One region of the Clostridium ljungdahlii DSM 13528 genome, then DNA from elsewhere that is predicted to be linked to it. Evidence: riboswitches for the same ligand, from Rfam matches in the RefSeq annotation. Region 1 holds a riboswitch; the other holds the start of a gene.
The links. A riboswitch is a leader RNA that binds a small molecule or an ion and turns the genes downstream of it on or off. The one in region 1 is predicted to bind cyclic di-GMP.
Positions count from the first base shown of each region.

Region 2: another riboswitch for cyclic di-GMP. It lies ahead of CLJU_RS04410 (galactose ABC transporter substrate-binding protein); the one in region 1 lies ahead of CLJU_RS07195 (VanW family protein).

Region 1 is NC_014328.1:1,577,660-1,586,689, reverse strand. It holds gene CLJU_RS07205 (NADH-dependent [FeFe] hydrogenase, group A6) at 1-903, shown strand, start outside; gene CLJU_RS07200 (helix-turn-helix domain-containing protein) at 1,015-1,719, opposite strand; cyclic di-GMP riboswitch class II at 2,208-2,291, shown strand; gene CLJU_RS07195 (VanW family protein) at 2,473-3,786, shown strand; gene CLJU_RS07190 (SNF2 helicase associated domain-containing protein) at 4,058-7,324, opposite strand; gene CLJU_RS07185 (EAL domain-containing protein) at 7,488-9,030, opposite strand, start outside.
Region 2 is NC_014328.1:986,695-995,724, reverse strand. It holds gene CLJU_RS04430 (transglutaminase domain-containing protein) at 1-531, opposite strand, end outside; gene CLJU_RS04425 (GNAT family N-acetyltransferase) at 553-996, opposite strand; gene CLJU_RS04420 (cation:proton antiporter) at 1,041-2,231, opposite strand; sodium ion sensor (DUF1646 type) at 2,278-2,336, opposite strand; gene CLJU_RS21215 (methyl-accepting chemotaxis protein) at 2,415-4,118, opposite strand; gene CLJU_RS04410 (galactose ABC transporter substrate-binding protein) at 4,142-5,152, opposite strand; cyclic di-GMP riboswitch class II at 5,222-5,305, opposite strand; gene fdhF (formate dehydrogenase subunit alpha) at 5,657-7,801, opposite strand; gene CLJU_RS04400 (ABC transporter ATP-binding protein) at 7,927-9,030, opposite strand, start outside.

The DNA.
Region 1 (9,030 bases):
ACTATTTTAGAAGAAGCTCATGAATTTATAGATAGACTTCAAAATGGTGGAAGACTTCCAATACTCACAAGCTGCTGTCCCAGCTGGGTTAAATTTATAGAACATCAATTTCCTGATCTTTTAGATATACCTTCAACTTGTAAGTCTCCACACATAATGTTTGGTACTTTAGCTAAAACATATATGGCAGAAAAATTAAATATTGATCCATCTAAAATTGTAGTAGTTTCAGTTATGCCATGTATTGCAAAAAAATATGAAATAAGCAGAAAAGAGCTTCAATATGAAGGTCATAAAAATGTTGATCTTGTAGTTACCACAAGAGAGCTTGCAGATATGATAATGGAAGCAGGAATAGATTTTAACAAACTTCCTGATGAAGATTTTGATAATCCACTTGGAGAATCCACAGGTGCCTCTGTAATATTCGGAACTACCGGTGGTGTAATTGAAGCGGCTCTTAGAACTGCTTATGAATGGATTACTGGAGAGACTTTAAAAGAAGTAGAATTTCATGGTGTAAGAGGACTTGACGGACTTAAAGAAGCCAGTATAAATATTGATGGTAAAGAGATAAACATTGGCGTAGCTCACGGTCTTGGTAATGCAAGAAAACTTCTTGAGGAAATAGAATCTGGTGAATCAAAATATCATGCTATAGAAATAATGGCCTGTCCCGGAGGATGTATTGACGGAGGAGGTCAGCCATATCACTTTGGAAATTTAGATATCGTAAAGAAAAGAATGGAAGCTTTATACAGAGAAGATAGAAACAAACCGCTTAGAAAATCTCATGAAAATCCTGAAGTTCAAGCTCTATATAAAGAATTTATTGGAGATGTAGGCGGAAAAAAAGCTCATGATCTCCTTCACACCCATTATATAAAAAGGCAAAAGTTGTAACTTTATCTTTAAATATTGAAATCCTCCTGAATTGCTGCATTAAAATAAATACTAATTCCAGGAGGAACTATTTTTATCCGATTATTACCATTGCTAACACCTACCTTACCCTTACATATTGCCTCGTCCAATAACCCATATATTTTCGTTACTCTTCTTCAAGTTGTCTACCATACTATTAATATCTTTCTTAGCAAACCATGACTGAGGAAAATATAAATCCTTATAGTAATACTTTGTACTATTATCACACTTAATTACTACCATTGGGTAACTACCTCTAGAACGTACCGTAAACTCTATTTCTGTTATGTTTGCTATGTTCACCCTTTTTGTTGTAGAAATTTTTTTTATTTCTATATATTTGTCTTCTATAGTAATATAAATTTTATTTTTAAATAAATAGTAGGCTAACACAGTGTAGTAGGCAGTACACATTAAGCATAAGAGTACTGCAATAAATATAATACATACTTCTAAAGTATTAGACCTATCAGTTAATGCAAATATTAACACTGCCGAAAAAATAGCTGAAAATAATATGGGAAAAATAGCTTTGTATTTATTAGCTGGATAAATGGTATATTTAAATGTTTGGTTAAATTTAAATTGTTCATTTTTATCAAGCCACCAATTCATGTTTTTGCCACTAATTTTATATATTTTTTCAAGTAATATCCTAGAGGGTTCCTTTAAACCAGTCTCTAGCTGGCCTATAGTTGCTTTTGATAAATCTAATTTCCTACCTAAATCCCTTTGTGTAAGTCCTAAATCTCTTCTATATCTTTTTAACTTATCTGAAAACAATACAACCACCCCTACTATTCATTATTACCATCCATATTAAAATCTTTTTCATTTTTCTCTCTTAATTTAAATAATTATTGACACCTTCGTAAATTTTATCAACTTTTTCATATACATCTTTAGCTATATTATAGTATCATATAAAACTCCTTATTTTTAATCTGTTTTGAATTGAACTCAGTATAAGCCCTCTATTTTTATCCATAATTTAACATAATGGTTTAGCTTATCTATAATGTTAACATTGCACTATTTAGTTGTCAAAAGACTTTTATATGTTTAGATTTATCAATCTGCTTGCCATATTTTCTTTTTTTGCCTAAAAATATTTTACTTAATCGACATAAATTAATTTTTATGCTATAATTTTACAAAAGTTTTAAGTTTTTTTATTTTTATATTACAAATTAGTAAGTAATTATTTACTTTAAGACATAAATATGGTACTATCTTTAATGTAGTGTTATGTAAGAAAAATCAAGAATATATATACCGTAGAAAATATGGGAAACTATGAAAAATTTCTTCTAATTGGGCACTTTGGAAATTTGGAGTTAATAGTGCAACCGGCCAGCTATATATGTTATATGTGGCTGTTTTTTTATGCAAAAAAATAGTAATCAGTAGGTGGTGAAGCAAAATAAACTTGAATTATAAAAATCACTTTTAATAATTGAGCAAACTTTGTATGTAATAATTACAAAACAATAAATAAAGAATTGAGCTTGTAAGAATTCTCTTCAGTAGGAGGCATTTTACTAAATGATACAACCCATAGACAGAAATCAAATTATACCAAAAAAACGAAAATTAAAACGAAAGTTAAAAATAAATAAAAAGAAGATGACAAGATCATTAATTATACTTTCTATATTAACCTATATAATACATTCATTATGGATACATTTTTTAGTTACAAGATATGATAATCTCATATATCCAGGAGTTAAAGTTGAAGGCATAAATTTAGGTGGTAAGACTAAAGATGAAGCTATAGATACTTTAAAACGTAAATATGTAAATCAAATATTTAAAAAGAATATAATAATTAAAGTACAAGATAAAGTTTATACAATAAATTATTCAAAACTCAATATCAAGTACAATTTAGATGACGTTGTACAAGATGCTTTTAAATATGGAAAATGTGGAAATACTCATAATAAATATAAAAATATAAAAAGTAAAAACGGAAAACAATTTAATTTAAAATACAGCTACAATAAAAAAGAAATAAATAACACTATATCAAAAATTGAAAATGAACTTAATAGGGCACCAGTAAACGCCAGTATAACTAAAGATGAAGATGATAAATTTAAAATTGATTTAGAAAAAGATGGACAAGAAGTTGATAGGGATAAACTTTTTAATGATATTGACAAAAAAATTAACAATAAAAATATGAACGATGTATACATTTCTGGTACAATAAGAAAAGTAGCACCTAAAATAAAGAAATCAAGTTTAGTAAATATTAATACAAAAATATCAAGCTTTTCAACTAATTTTTCATCTTCTGATGACAACAGATCAAATAATATTGAAGTTGCTGCTAAAACCTTAAATGGTACTACTATAATGCCAGGTGAAATATTTAGTTTCAATAAAATTGTTGGAAAAAGAACTAAAGAAAATGGATATAAATCTTCAAAAATAATTGTAGGTAATAAACTTCAGCCAGGTTTAGGTGGTGGTGTATGTCAAGTATCAACAACTTTGCACAATGCTGTAGTAAGATGTGGTATAGTACCTACAGAAAGGGAACACCATAACATACCTGTTACTTACGTTGGTCTTGGAATGGATGCAACTGTAGATTATGGGCACATAGATTATAAATTTAAGAATACACTTGATTTCCCAATTTATATAGAATGTTTAACTAAAAATAAAAATTTGGTGATTAATATCTATTCCAATTCAAAGTTAAATAATAAAATTTATAATCTTATAAACAAGGTTGATAAAGCAAGTAATGGCAAAGCTACAATTGCAAAAGTCTACTTAGTCACTTATGAAGATGGAAAAGAAACTTCAACAAAATGGATAAATACTGATAACTACATAAAATAGTATATATAGTAAAGAAAACCTTTAGCAAATAGTCCTTTGTTAACAACCTTCCAGGGGGTCCTGTGAAAGCCTGCATGAGCTTGCTATGATTACATGCCAATAGCTTAATTGAATTTAAAAAATTCTGATGCCACTTAGTTAGGCACCAGAATTTTTATTATTTAACATGAGTTCTATAAGTTAAATGGAAAAATTTAAGATATAAAAAGCCCCATCAAAATGTTTTATTATTGTAAGTAACCAAACAAACAAAAGGATGATATATCTTTATTCAACTGAAAAGCTCCTCAATATCCTTCTCTTCCATATTGGAAAGTAAAATTTCTTCTCCAGTATTTTCTTCTATAACATTGTTTATTATTTCTTTCTTCTTATCCTGTATTTTGTGTATTTTCTCTTCTATAGTTCCCTTAGCAATAAGTCTAATAACCTCTACAGTTTTCTTCTGTCCAATTCTATGAGCCCTGTCTGAAGCCTGATTTTCTACTGCTGGATTCCACCAGGGGTCATAATGAATCACTATATCCGCAGAAGTTAGGTTTAGTCCTGTTCCACCAGCTTTAAGGGATATTAAAAATATAGGGATTTGACCTTCATTAAACTCTCTGACCATTTCTCCTCGTTTTTCTGCTTTTACGCTGCCATCAAGGTACATATACTTTATATTTTCATTTTTGAACATATCTCCAATATTTTTAAGTACAGAGGTAAATTGAGAAAATAGCAATATTTTATGCCCATCATTTACACTATTTTGTACTATACCCATAAGAGCTTCCATTTTTCCATTATCACTTTCATAGTTTTCTATAAAAGTAGAGGGGTCACAACATATTTGTCTAAGTCTCGTGATTATAGAAAGTATCTTTATTTTGCTTTTATTAATGCCTTTATCTCTTATTTCATTATTCAATTCCTCTTTAGCTTGCCCAAGGTAAGCTGCGTATACCTTCTTTTGATCCTCTGTCATATCTATCACCATATTATGTTCAATTTTAGGTGGAAGTTCTTTTATGACATCCTTCTTAAGCCTTCTAAGAATAAAAGGTCTAATATGTTTATTCAATTCCTCTAAAGCTTTTTTATCAGCATTTTTTATAATAGGCATTTCATATTTTTGACTAAACTTCCCATGACTTAACAAGTATCCCGGCATGATAAAATCAAAAATTGACCATAATTCTGTAATAGAATTTTCAATAGGGGTTCCTGTTAGTGCAAAATAGCTGCCGGCTTTAATGGATTTTACACTTTGGGCATTTAAAGAATTAGGATTTTTTATATTTTGAGCTTCATCTAAAAAGCAGTGTCTAAATTTTATAGCTTTATATTCTTCTATATCTCTTTTAATAAGTGCATAGGAAGTTATAATTATGTCCGCCTCATTCATCTCTTTTAACTGACTTTCTCTTGCATCCCTGCTGCCTGATACAACTAAACATTTTAAATCCGATTGAAATTTATTTATTTCACTTTCCCAATTGTACACTAAGGATGTAGGACACACCACCAAAGAAGGCTGCTTTTCCTCATTTTCATCTACCTCTGATTTTACAAAAGCTATAGCCTGAAGGGTTTTTCCAAGGCCCATTTCATCTGCTAAAATGCCTCCAAAGCCGCAGCTTGAAAGAGTTTTAAACCACTTAAATCCAAACTTTTGATAACCTCTCATAATATTATCCAGTTTTTCTGGAATTGTATAATCAATGTCACCAATATCCTTTATATTATTTATAAGTTCTCTAAACTTCTTATTTCTTTGTACAAAAGTTATATTATTTTCCTTAAGACTTGTATCTATATAAATAGAATTATATTTAGAAAGAACTATTTGATCCTTTTCAAGATCTGAAGGCTTGATGTTCAAATAATCTATCATATCCGACATATTTTGAAGTTCTCCAGCTTGCAGAGGAATAAAGCCTCCATTTTTAAGTCTGTAATATTTCTTCTTTTGTTTTAATGCATCAAATATGTGCTTTAACTCTTCTCTATTTACACCATCAATATTAAAGGTAAATTCTAAAAGATCCTCATCATTTAATCTTATGTTGGATTTATAGCTTTTAGCTGTATAAATTCTTATATCTTTAAAAGCATCCGAATAGTAAATTTCTGCGGATTCCTGAAGTTTTTCCAGGCCTTCTCTAACAAAATCTAAAATTTTATCTTCATCCTCTAAAATAAAATTAGATTTTCCCTTTTCAAATTGAAAGGCAGTCAAGGTATCTACTATAGCTGCTTCTTCCTCAATATCTCTAACCAATACCTTCTCATCATCTTTCCTTGCCTCATCATCCTTTAAGGGGTTTATATCTATATCCCCATATTTAAATATTACATCACAAACTACAGCATCTTTATCCTTATCAAAATAAAGACAGGGCTTTAAAGGTTCTTCATAAAATTTCTCTTTAATACTGTCATTCACTGTTACCTTTGTGCCTATCTTTTTTAAGGCTGGAATTATATAAGAAGCTATTTCTTCACTTTCACTTTGCTGAAAAGTAATTTCAGAGTTTTTTTGTTCAATAAAAGTATTGTAAAGTGCCTTATACACCCTTACCTGTTCATTTGTGGGCATATATATCTTGTTATTATAATAAAAATAATTTCCACTTTTGACTAAAGCTTTAGGCAACTTTGAGATTTGAGATAAAATTATACTATTTTCCTTGCTGTCTAATTTAAATTCTAAAGGGAAATTTTCTCTTACCACTTTAACTTCACTGTAGTTATCATCATTTATGACTAAATCTATAGCTGTTTCTCCTATATTATCAAGAAATTTTTTTAGGTTACTTTCCGTAAGCCTTGCCTTTTTTCCACTTAAAAATCTCGGTGTTTTGTTGTAATGATAACCATACATTACCATGTCCTCTGTAGCCCTATCTATTTCATATAGATCTTTAAGCATACTCAAAATAAATTTGTCTTCATCCTTAAACCTGTGTAAATATGAGTTATATGTAAAACTTTTGCCAAACTCCAGCTCATTATGTTCTATAACTGCCTCTAAAAAACTCTTCATATTCTTTACTACATAGAGCTTTTCTTCTCCCACCTTTAATTCTAAAAAAGCTTCACTTTCTCTGCGGCTAATATTAAATTGAAGTTTACACTGCAGGTTTAAAGTCCTAGTTTCCATCTTTGTCTTAGAGGATATTAGACTTTTCTTTAATTGTTGAATTAATTTACTATTTTTCTTCATCCCTGATTTATTCTTTTCTCGAGCATATTTTATAAGCACTGCAGCTATATGCTTACATGGAGCATTATAATTATAATATGCCTTGCAGTCACAATGACAACTTATATTTTCATTAATATTTGGATATATTATTTTTACATTATATTTTATAGGCATTTGTGAAGAAGACTTAACTTTTCCTTCAATAGTAGTTTTTTTCCACCCTAATTCTTCTTGAGTACTTACACTCAGGTTTTCTACTTGATCATTTTCATAACATGTAATACCTTTTTCATACGTTTCAAAATTTAAACTGTCTTTTATTATACCCTCATTTAATTCAAACAAATTTATTCACTCCTGTTTATATCACTGTTAAACATTCTAGCACATAATAATATTTTTAAACATATTTCTAAATTATTTTTATTAAAATAATTGTAAAACCTATACTAAAACTGTTGTTAAAGCATAGGTTTTTTATTAAAAAAATGATAGTAGAAAATGTTAATCACTTGATATTATCCAGCTTTAAGAATCCATTTTCAAAATTTGTATCTTCCATTGGTTTTCCATAATAATATCCTTGGAATATATCACATCCTAAGCTTTTTAAATTTTCTATTTGTTCTATTGCCTCTACTCCTTCTGCCACAACTTCATATCCAAAGTAATGAGATAATGAGATAATTGTATTAACCATTACCACACTTGCTTCATTTGACGTTATATCATCAACAAAGGACTTATCAATTTTAATAACATCTATGGGCATATTTTTTAAATAATTTAATGATGAGTACCCAGTTCCAAAATCATCCAGACTTATTTTGATTCCATTAGCTCTTATTTTATTTATATTGTTTACAGCTTCATCAAAATTCTTCGCTACTGTTGTTTCTGTAACTTCAAATTCTATATACTCAAAAGGCACTTTAAACCCTTCTATTATTTCCAGTAAGTTGTCACATAGTTTACTGTCAATGAGCTGTTCTGTAGATAAATTTACAGCTATTTTAAAATTTTTATAACCTTTATCAATCCAATTTGATACATTCTTGCATACCTCAACAATAACTGATTTTCCTATATATTTTATAAGCCCTTCTCTTTCTGCAAAATCAATAAATTCTGAAGGAGGTATAATCTTATTATCCTCTTTAATCCATCTTACAAGCGCTTCCGCACCTAATACCTCACCATGTTTTGAAATTTTAGGTTGATAAAAAACTTTAAACTCACCATTTTTAATCCCATCTTCTATTGCCTTTTTCTTTATTGTCTCTTCATATATACCAACATTTATAGCGTCGTTATAAAAGCTATATACATGCTTGCCTATTCTTTTAGATTCATACATAGCATCATCTGCATGCTCGTACAAAGTTTCAAAATTATTTCCGTCTTTAGGAATAACTGCCACGCCCAGGCTTGCAGTCACATAATCAACATTTTTTCCATAAATATTAAAAGGCTTTTTAAATACATTTAAAATTTCCCTAAGCATTACCTCTGCTTCATCTTTATTCTTAACAGACCTTATTAAAAATAAAAACTCATCGCCTCCATTATGACAAATGTAGTCTTGAATATGCATTACCTTCTTAAATCTTCTCCCTGCCTGTTTTAAAAATTCATCACCTGAAATATGACCTAACGTATCATTTACAGCTTTAAAATTATCCATATCCAAACTTATTAATATGGAATAGGTTTTTATTTTAGGAATTTCTTTAACTAATGTGTTTAATACATAATTCTTATTTGGAAGGTCAGTAACACAATTATGAAATGCATAGTAATCCATCTTTTTACTTATTTTAGTAACCACAAACATCATTAAACTAAACAAAAGTATCATTGCAAAATTAATAGCAATTATTGTCCGTAAGGTGATTTCCTTTATAGTTTCATTTTTATCACTTAAACTTTTTATATATTGGTCTGAATAATTTAACATTTCTTTGCTTAGTTCAATTCTTCTATCTCCTAAATCCATTATTTCTTTCTTTTCATCATTGGTAATAGTTTTAGATTCTTTTAGCTTTCCAAGC
Region 2 (9,030 bases), 590 kb from region 1:
TATGACACCTAAATTATAAGTACTTCTATCATAGTTTGTTATGTTTAAAACTAAAGTATCCTTATAATTAGAAAGTGCATCCTTTACAGCATTGTAATACTGAGTATAATTTTGTATTGAAATTTCACCATTGGAGCTATTTTGACCATCTACTGTAAAATTATATTTTACTCCTTCATTTAATTGCTTGCCATCAGTAGATTTTAAGTTATTATCTATTACCAAAACGTATTTTTCGCCAGAAGTGTAGGGATTTTCAGGTGAAACCTGCACAACATCTGATTTTGAACTCACTACATTAACTGCTACTGATTGATTATTGTCCTGCTCATATACTTTAATAGAGTTTTTTGCTGAATTTATATCAATATTCTTATTAAAACTTATTGTCCATGTCTTGTTATTGGCTACATTAGAGGTGGCATCGTTATTCCAAATTTTATAATTTTCTGCAGCATAGCAATTTTTACCCACAAATAGCAATCCACACACCACAGCTACCTCAATAAACTTACCTATTTTCTTAAACACAATACCATCTCCCAACAACAATTATTTTTTAATTTCATACATTAGATAATGCGTTTCTTTCATTCCTTTGGACTTATAAGTATCTTTAGCTCTTTCATTTTTCTTTTCCACATATAATCTCAAACTGCACACATTATTGCTACGTTCAGCAAGATATTTCACATGATCAAATAATTGTGTAAATATTCCTTGTCCTCTATAATCTTTGTTTACATATACACTCTGTATCCACCAATAATCTCCGCCTCTCCAATCACTCCATTCTTTAGTTATCATCATCTGTCCCACTACCATGTCGTCCTTTTCATATACAAAATAAATTCCATTTTCATTGTCTTCTAATGCAGTTCTTACACCTTTTTTCAATATTTCTTTATTTAATTTCAGATTTTCTGTTTCCTTAGCTAAATTATAATTGTATTTTACTATAGTGTCCAGATCTTTTATATTTCCTCTTCTTATCATTACAACACCTCCTAATATCATAATCAATTCACAATTTGTGAATTTTAAATATCTAGCTCAGATAAAGAATTCTTTTTATGAGAAAAAGCCACTTTCAGAAGCACAGGAGTTATAATTGTAGTAAGTATTACAACCATTAAAGTTGGAAGAAATATTTCCTCCGATATAATATTTTTTTGTAATCCTATATTTGCAGTAATTATAGCAACTTCACCTCTCGAGATCATACCTACTCCAATTTGTAAAGACTCACTTTTACTCATTTTAAGAGCTCTAGCCCCACCACCACATCCAATTATTTTTCCAATAACTGCAATAACAAACATAACTAAGGTAATAATGAGTACTTCTAGATTGAGACCTTTTAAATTTGCTTCAATGCCCACACTCGCAAAAAATATAAGTGATAAAAATCCAGAAGAAATTGCTTTGATATTTCTTTCTAAATACTTTTTATGCTCAATAGAAGAAAGTACAAGTCCACATATATATGCCCCTGTGATAGCCGCTATTCCAAGATACTCTGCAATACATGCTATTAAAAGTGCAAATGCCAGTGAAAAAGTAAGCATCTCTTTACCTGGCTTTACATCCCTGGTAAATTTATTTATATACTTAGGTAAACACACTATGCCCAATATAGAAAATCCACAAAATAAAATTATTTTTACAAAAACAAAAACAAGTGACATCATCCCGGAAGCTGAAGCTCCAGAACCAGAGCTTTGGGCTACTGCAAGTACTATAGATATGAGCATAAGTCCTAAAACATCATCTATTACAGCAGCTCCCAAAATATTTATACCAGCCCTTGTATTTAACTTACCAAGTTCCTTAAGAGTTTCCACACTAATGCTTACACTGGTGGCAGTTAAAATAACTCCAACAAATACATTTTCTAGGAAATTATTAAAAAACATATATGCACTTAAAGTTCCCAAAATAAGAGGTAAAATAATACCACACATAGCAATAATAAAAGAAGATAACCCTGATTTTTTAAATTCTTCAATATTAGTCTCAAGACCTGCAAGAAACATGAGCATAATTACTCCTAAATTTGAGAGAAGTTTTATATTATCATCATACTGAACAACATTTAAAATAACAGGACCAAGTACTACACCTGCAATGAGTGCACCCAAAACCTCTGGCATCTTCAACTTTCTACTAATAATTCCACCTATCTTTGTACATATAAGAATTAATACTATATCTAATAAAGTTTTTTCCATTATAATCTCCTTATTTTAGCTAAAAAAGTGGAAAGCTCCCCTAAAGGACTTTCCACCCCAAAAGTCATATTATCATCTTGAAAACAAATAAATATTTGTCCAACCGAAATATACACTATTTTTAATTTTAATATAGACATAATATCACAATTATGTCAATTATTCAACATATAAATTGTTTTATTAAATTTTAAATTTATTTACAGCTCGTTTAAGCTGTTCAGATAAATTTGCTAAATTCTGACTAGAAGAAGTTATTTCCTCCATAAATGCATATAATTCTTCGGTTTCTCCAGATACTGTTTGACTTTGAGATGCAGTGTCCTTTGATATCCTATCAATTGTCTCTACATTTAAAACAATTTGTTCACTACCTTCTGCAAGCTGCTGTAAAGTTTCCGAAGTACTCTGAATTTGCAAAGAAACATCATTTACAAGCTTTAATATTTCATTAAATGAATTCCCCGCATTGTTCACTACTTTCGTCCCATCATTTACATTGTCCATACTACTCTTCATAGAAACAGTAGCTCCTTGAATATTTTCTTTAACTTGCTGAATAAGTTTTGCAATTTTATCTGCAGATTCACCTGATTCCTCTGCAAGTTCACGTACTTCTTCTGCTACAACTGAAAATCCTTTTCCCTGCTCTCCAGCACGTGCAGCCTCGATAGATGCGTTTAAAGCCAATAAGTTAGTTTGATCTGCAATATCTGAAATAGTATTTACAATTTCTCCAATAGCCATAGAATCACGATTAAGCTTTTCCACTGAATCTTTTACTATTTCCGTTGAATTTTTAATAGATTCCATCTGGCTAACAGCCTGTAATATAACATCACTGCCTTTTTTAGCTGCTGAAGATGCATTACTTGCAGCATTTGCTACTTCCTGAGAATTAGCAGCCACTTCCTCAGAACTTGCGGAAATTTGCTCAACTACTGCAGATGCTTCTCCTGAAGATTTAGATTGATTTTCAGCTCCTTCAGCCACCTTGATAATGGCATCATTCACATGTCCTACAGTATCGTTTAACTGATGGGCGTTATTATAAAGTTCTTCTGAAGCTTCTGTTACCTCATTAGAAACATTTAGAACCAGTCTTACAATATTTTTTAAATTTTGTGCCATTATATTAATTGAAGTAGCCAGTTCTCCTATTTCATCCTTTTCCTCTATTTTTATAGGTTCAACTATCAAATTTCCATCAGCTATTTGTCCCAGGGAATCTACACACTTATCAAGCCTTAATACAATTTTATTAGAAATTTTCATTGCTGCAAAAATACTGGCTGCAATACTTATTAAGAATATAATACCCATAATCCATTTTGCTCTAGAGCCTGCATTTTTAGTCTGTGTCCATGCATTATTTGTAATTTCATTTATCATATTACTAAGTTTAGTATACACATATTTATAATCATCCATATATACTTTTCCATCTTGAAGTCTATCTCGTGCTATTTGAATTTTTCCCAACTTAACTAAGTTTATTTGATCTCTAAAATAATTATCTATTACCTGAATATTTGGTATAACTTCATTTTTTATAGTAATGGCTAAATTACCATCTACATAATAATAATTTTTTATATTTTTTATATCCTTTTGAATATTTTCTTCACTTGAATCGTAGGACTCTAGAAATCTGTTATCTCCATCGCTTGCAATATAACCTCTGACTCCTGACTCTTCATTTATCAGTTCACTGCTAATTTGGGACATAATATTGCCTATTGGAATAACATCTTTTGAAACTCTATCTGTAGATTTTTCAATGCAATTAAAATTAAAAAAAGCACCTATTGTAGCTAAAAACATCATTATCAAAATAATACTAAATCCTACAAAAATTTTAGTTTTAACTTTTACATTTTTTATCACAATACTCTCCCCCATTAATAATCCTATTTTGCATCCTGCACATTTTCTTTTGTAATCATTTTGTAATCAATCCAGATGTATTTTCCATCTGTAACCTTATACTTAAAATTACTTTCATCAGGAATTTTCCCCTTGGAAAGTATATATGATAAATCAAAAGCAGCATCTCCCTGTTTTGCAGCATCATTTAAAACAGTCCCGAAAAGGGTGCCATCTTCAACAGCTTTAACTGCCGGTGCCGTAGCATCTACACCTACTACAGGTACATATTTTCCTCCATTAAAATATCCAGCTGCTTTTAGGGCATCAACAGCTCCAAGGGCCATGTCATCATTGTTTGCTATTACACAGTCAAAATTGGGGCCATATGACGAGATAAACGAGGTCATTTTTTCCTGAGCCTTTGTACGATCCCACATAGCAGTATCTTCTGCCACCTTTTGTACCTTAAAACCTGAATCTTTAAGAGCTTTTATAGAATATTGTGTTCTCTTTTCAGCATCTTGATTTCTCGTTTCCCCTTTTAGCATAATATATCTAATAGTGCCATCTTGAGTAGGATGGCCTTTAAAATAATTTACAAGCATCTGCCCCTGTATTGTTCCAGATTGCTCTGCTTTAGCACCTACATAGTAAACTTTATTCCATTTTTCCATATCTTCTTTTTTAGGCTGGCGATTTACAAATACTGTAGGTATATTTGCTTTTTTACATTTTTCAATAATCTGCCCTGCAGCATTAACATCCACTGGATTTATATCAAGTACATTGACTTTTCTATTTATAAAGAGATTTATCTTGTCATTTTCAACTGTTTGAATATTATCTCCATTCCAAATATCAACTCTAGCTTTTCCACTAGATACCTTATAAATCTCATTCTTAAGTTCAGTTATCCATGTATTATTAAATTCATAGGCAACAAAACCAATTACAGGTTCATTTTTATTTGAAGATAAAGAATTTGAACAGCCTGTCCCCAAAATAATAGTTAACAGACCAGTAACAGCAATTGATTTCATACATTTCTTCACAATCAAAGCCCCCTAAAAATATCTAAATTTTCCCTTATATACAACCTGCCAATAATCGATTATAATTAATCGACTATTGGCAGGTTGCACCACTAACTCCAAATCCTCCAGGTGCCCAATTATAGAGAATTTTTCATTGTTTTCAACTTTTAAAAATATACTAAATTATTATCTAATTTTACTGCTAAAATTGAAAATAATCAATAAAATAGAGCCAAAAGTTAAAATTTTATAATTTTGGCTCTATTTTTATCCAATCGCACCATTGCTAACACCCCCATCGCACACAACGAAAGCGACTATCGCCAAATCAAAGATTTGGAATATCTGCTTTTCTACCAAAATGGGGGATAAGTACTGCTACGCGCCTGGATAATTTCTCCCCCTAAAGGATAACGTATTCTAAGTGCTAAAGACACTAAGAATACTGTTAATAAGGTTCAGCTGGATAAAGTCGTCCTTACAAGTAAACTCCACCTGAACCTAAGAATCACTTGATAAAAGTTAATTTGCAGTTACAATACCCAACTTTTCACGCAAAGCTTTATAAGTATCATCAATATACTTTTCAGCTTTATCTTGATCTTCTATTGTCTCAACCTTAACTGCACAGTATTTATATTCTGGAGTTTTTGATATAGGATCCAGATTATCCACTGTAAGTTCATTACAGGCACCAATCCACCATTGGTAAGTCATATAAGTAGCTCCTTTTAAAACTCTATCTGTAACATTTGCCCTTGTTACTACAGAACCTCTTTTTGAAGATACTCTAACTAAATCTCCTGTTTTAATTCCAAGTTCTTCCGCATCTTCTATACTCATCTGTATTTTTCCAGGTTCGTCTTCTAGCTGCTGTAAAGCACGACAATTTCCCGTCATTGTCCTTACAGAGTAATGTCCTATTTCTCTGACTGTACACAAGCTAAGTGGATATTTCTCATCCGGTGATTCTTCTGTAGGTCTCCATTCAGAAGCAAATAAAATACCCTTTTTGCTCGGAGTACTAAACTCATTGTTTTCATACAAAACAGGAGTTCCTGGATGATCTTCTGTAGGACATGGCCAAAGTACGCCATCTAAAGTTTCCATTTTCTCATAAGTTGCACCTGCAAATTTAGGTGAAAGGCTTCTCATTTCATCCCATATTTCCTTTGTATTATTATAGTGCATTTTGTATCCCATAGCTGAAGATAACTCGCAAATTATCTGCCAATCAGGTTTTGCTTCACCAATTGGTTCAACTGCCTTGTTAAACTTTTGCAATCCTCTATCTGCAGCACTATATACCCCTTCATGTTCTCCCCAGGCAGTTGCTGGCAAAATTACATCTGCATGTAATGTAGTTTTATTCATAAATATGTCCTGAACTACTACAAATTCAAGCTCATCCAAAGCCTCCCTTACTTCATTTGAATTTGGATCGCTTTGAACACAATCTTCACCCATAATATAATATGCCTTTAATTTATGTTCCTCCAATACTGCTTTAGGTACTTCAGTCAAATGATATCCAATCTTATCTGGAAGATTTTTTACGCCCCAAGCTTTTTCAAATTTTTCTCTCACATTTTTATCCGTAACACTTTGATATCCTGGAAAATTATTTGGAAGTGCTCCCATATCACAAGCTCCCTGTACGTTGTTTTGTCCTCTTACAGGGCCTATTCCAACACTTGGCCTTCCATAATTTCCTGTTAGTAGTGCCAATCCAGCTAATCCTTTTACCACATCTACAGCTTGACCAAATTGGCATACCCCCATACCATAAAGTATCATTGGGTTTTTAGCTGAAGCATACATCTCCATAGCTTTTTTAATCTTTTCTGCTGGTACATTTACTATTTTTTCTACATATTCAGGTGTATATTTCTTTATAACTTTAATATATTCATTGAATCCTTCTGTATATTTTTCTACATAATCTTTATTGTATAAACCTTCATTAATAAGAACATTGGCAAAACCGTTTACAAGTGCCATATTAGTACCACCCTTTATCGGAAGCCATAAATCTGAAATTCTTACACTTTCTGTTACCCTAGGGTCCACTACTACTATTTTTGCACCTTTTTGTCTTGCCTTAACTATTCTTCTTGCTACCATAGGATGAGATTCTGCAGGATTATACCCAAAAATAAATACCAAGTCTGCATTATCAATTTCAGGAATGCTATTAGACATTGCACCATTTCCCAACACTTTAGCAAGTCCAGCTACAGAAGGTCCATGACAAACTCTAGCACAGTTGTCCACATTATTTGTTCCAATAACAGCCCTCATAAATTTTTGCATAATATAGTTAGCTTCATTTCCAGGACCTCTAGAACAACCAGTACCCATTATAGAATCAGCGCCATACTTGTCTCTTATTTCTCCCAATCTTTTTGCAGTAAAACTGATAGCTTCATCCCAAGTAACTTCTTCGAACTTGCCATTTTTTCGTATCTTAGGCTTCCTTATACGTGGAGTTAAAAGCTTAGGATCATTTAAATAATCCCATCCATAATAACCTTTAAGACAAAGCTCTCCCTCATTTGTTCTGCCCATAGCAGGCTCAGCTCTCTTAATTTTCCCATCTTCAACCACTAAATACAGTCTGCAACCAGCACCACAGTAAGGACATACAGTTAATACTTTATTCTCCATAATAACTACCCCATTATTTTTTATATTTTTTGAATCTTTCTATATTTAATATATCACTAAAAAAGTGTGCAATTCAAAGACTATAAGAAATACTTATTCGTTGTTATTAGTAGTATTAAAATTTTTTATAGTGGCTCTTTTCTGTAAAATTGGTTATTATACATATTGTAGTACATACTCTTCTTTTTAATTAAATCTTTATGACTTCCTTTCTCTACTATTTCTCCCTTATCTACTACCATTATAATGTCTGAATTTTTAATAGTACTTAATCTATGAGCAATAATAAAACTAGTTCTCCCCTTCATAAGTTTATTCATAGCATCCTCTATTTTAAGTTCTGTTAGTGTATCCACATTACTAGTAGCTTCATCTAGAACAAGTATTGCGGGATTTGAAAGTATTGCTCTTGATATAGCTATAAGCTGTCTTTCGCCTTGACTTAAATTGTTTCCTCCCTCATGAATTAAAGTATTATATTTTTGTGGAAGTTTCTCAATAAATGTCTCTGCATTAGCAAACCTAACTGCCTGCTTAATTTCAGTAAAATCTGCATCTAACTTACCATATCTTATATTTTCAAGTATTGTTCCCGCAAAAAGATACGTATCCTGAAGAACTATACCAAAACATTTTCTAAGACTATCTCTCTTATAATTTCTTATATCCTCTCCATCAATTAAAATTTTACCAGCTGATACATCATAAAATCTGGTGACCAAATTTACAATAGTTGTTTTACCAGCTCCTGTAGGTCCAACAAGGGCAACTTTTGTACCAGGACTTATATCAAAACTTATGTTTTTTAATATTTTAACATCTTTTCTATAGCAAAAGCTTACGTTTTCAAAGCTAACCCGTCCTTTTACATGCTCAAATACCTTTGCATCAGAAATGTCTTCCAACTCCTCTTTTTCATCTAGCACTTCAAATACTCTTTCTGCACCTGCTGCTGCTGATTGGAGTGTATTAAATATACTAGCTATATCATTTAATGGTCTTGCAAATTGCCTTGAGTAACTTAAAAAACTAGCTATAATTCCCACTGTTATAATATTCTTTAAAGCTAACACTCCCCCTACACCTGCTACAGCTGCAAAACCTATATTGTTTATTACATTCATTATTGGCATTAAAAACCCTGACCAAATTTGAGCTTTTAACCCTACTTCACATAGGGAAGAATTTATTTTATTAAACTCCTCTATACACTTTTCACCATGATTAAA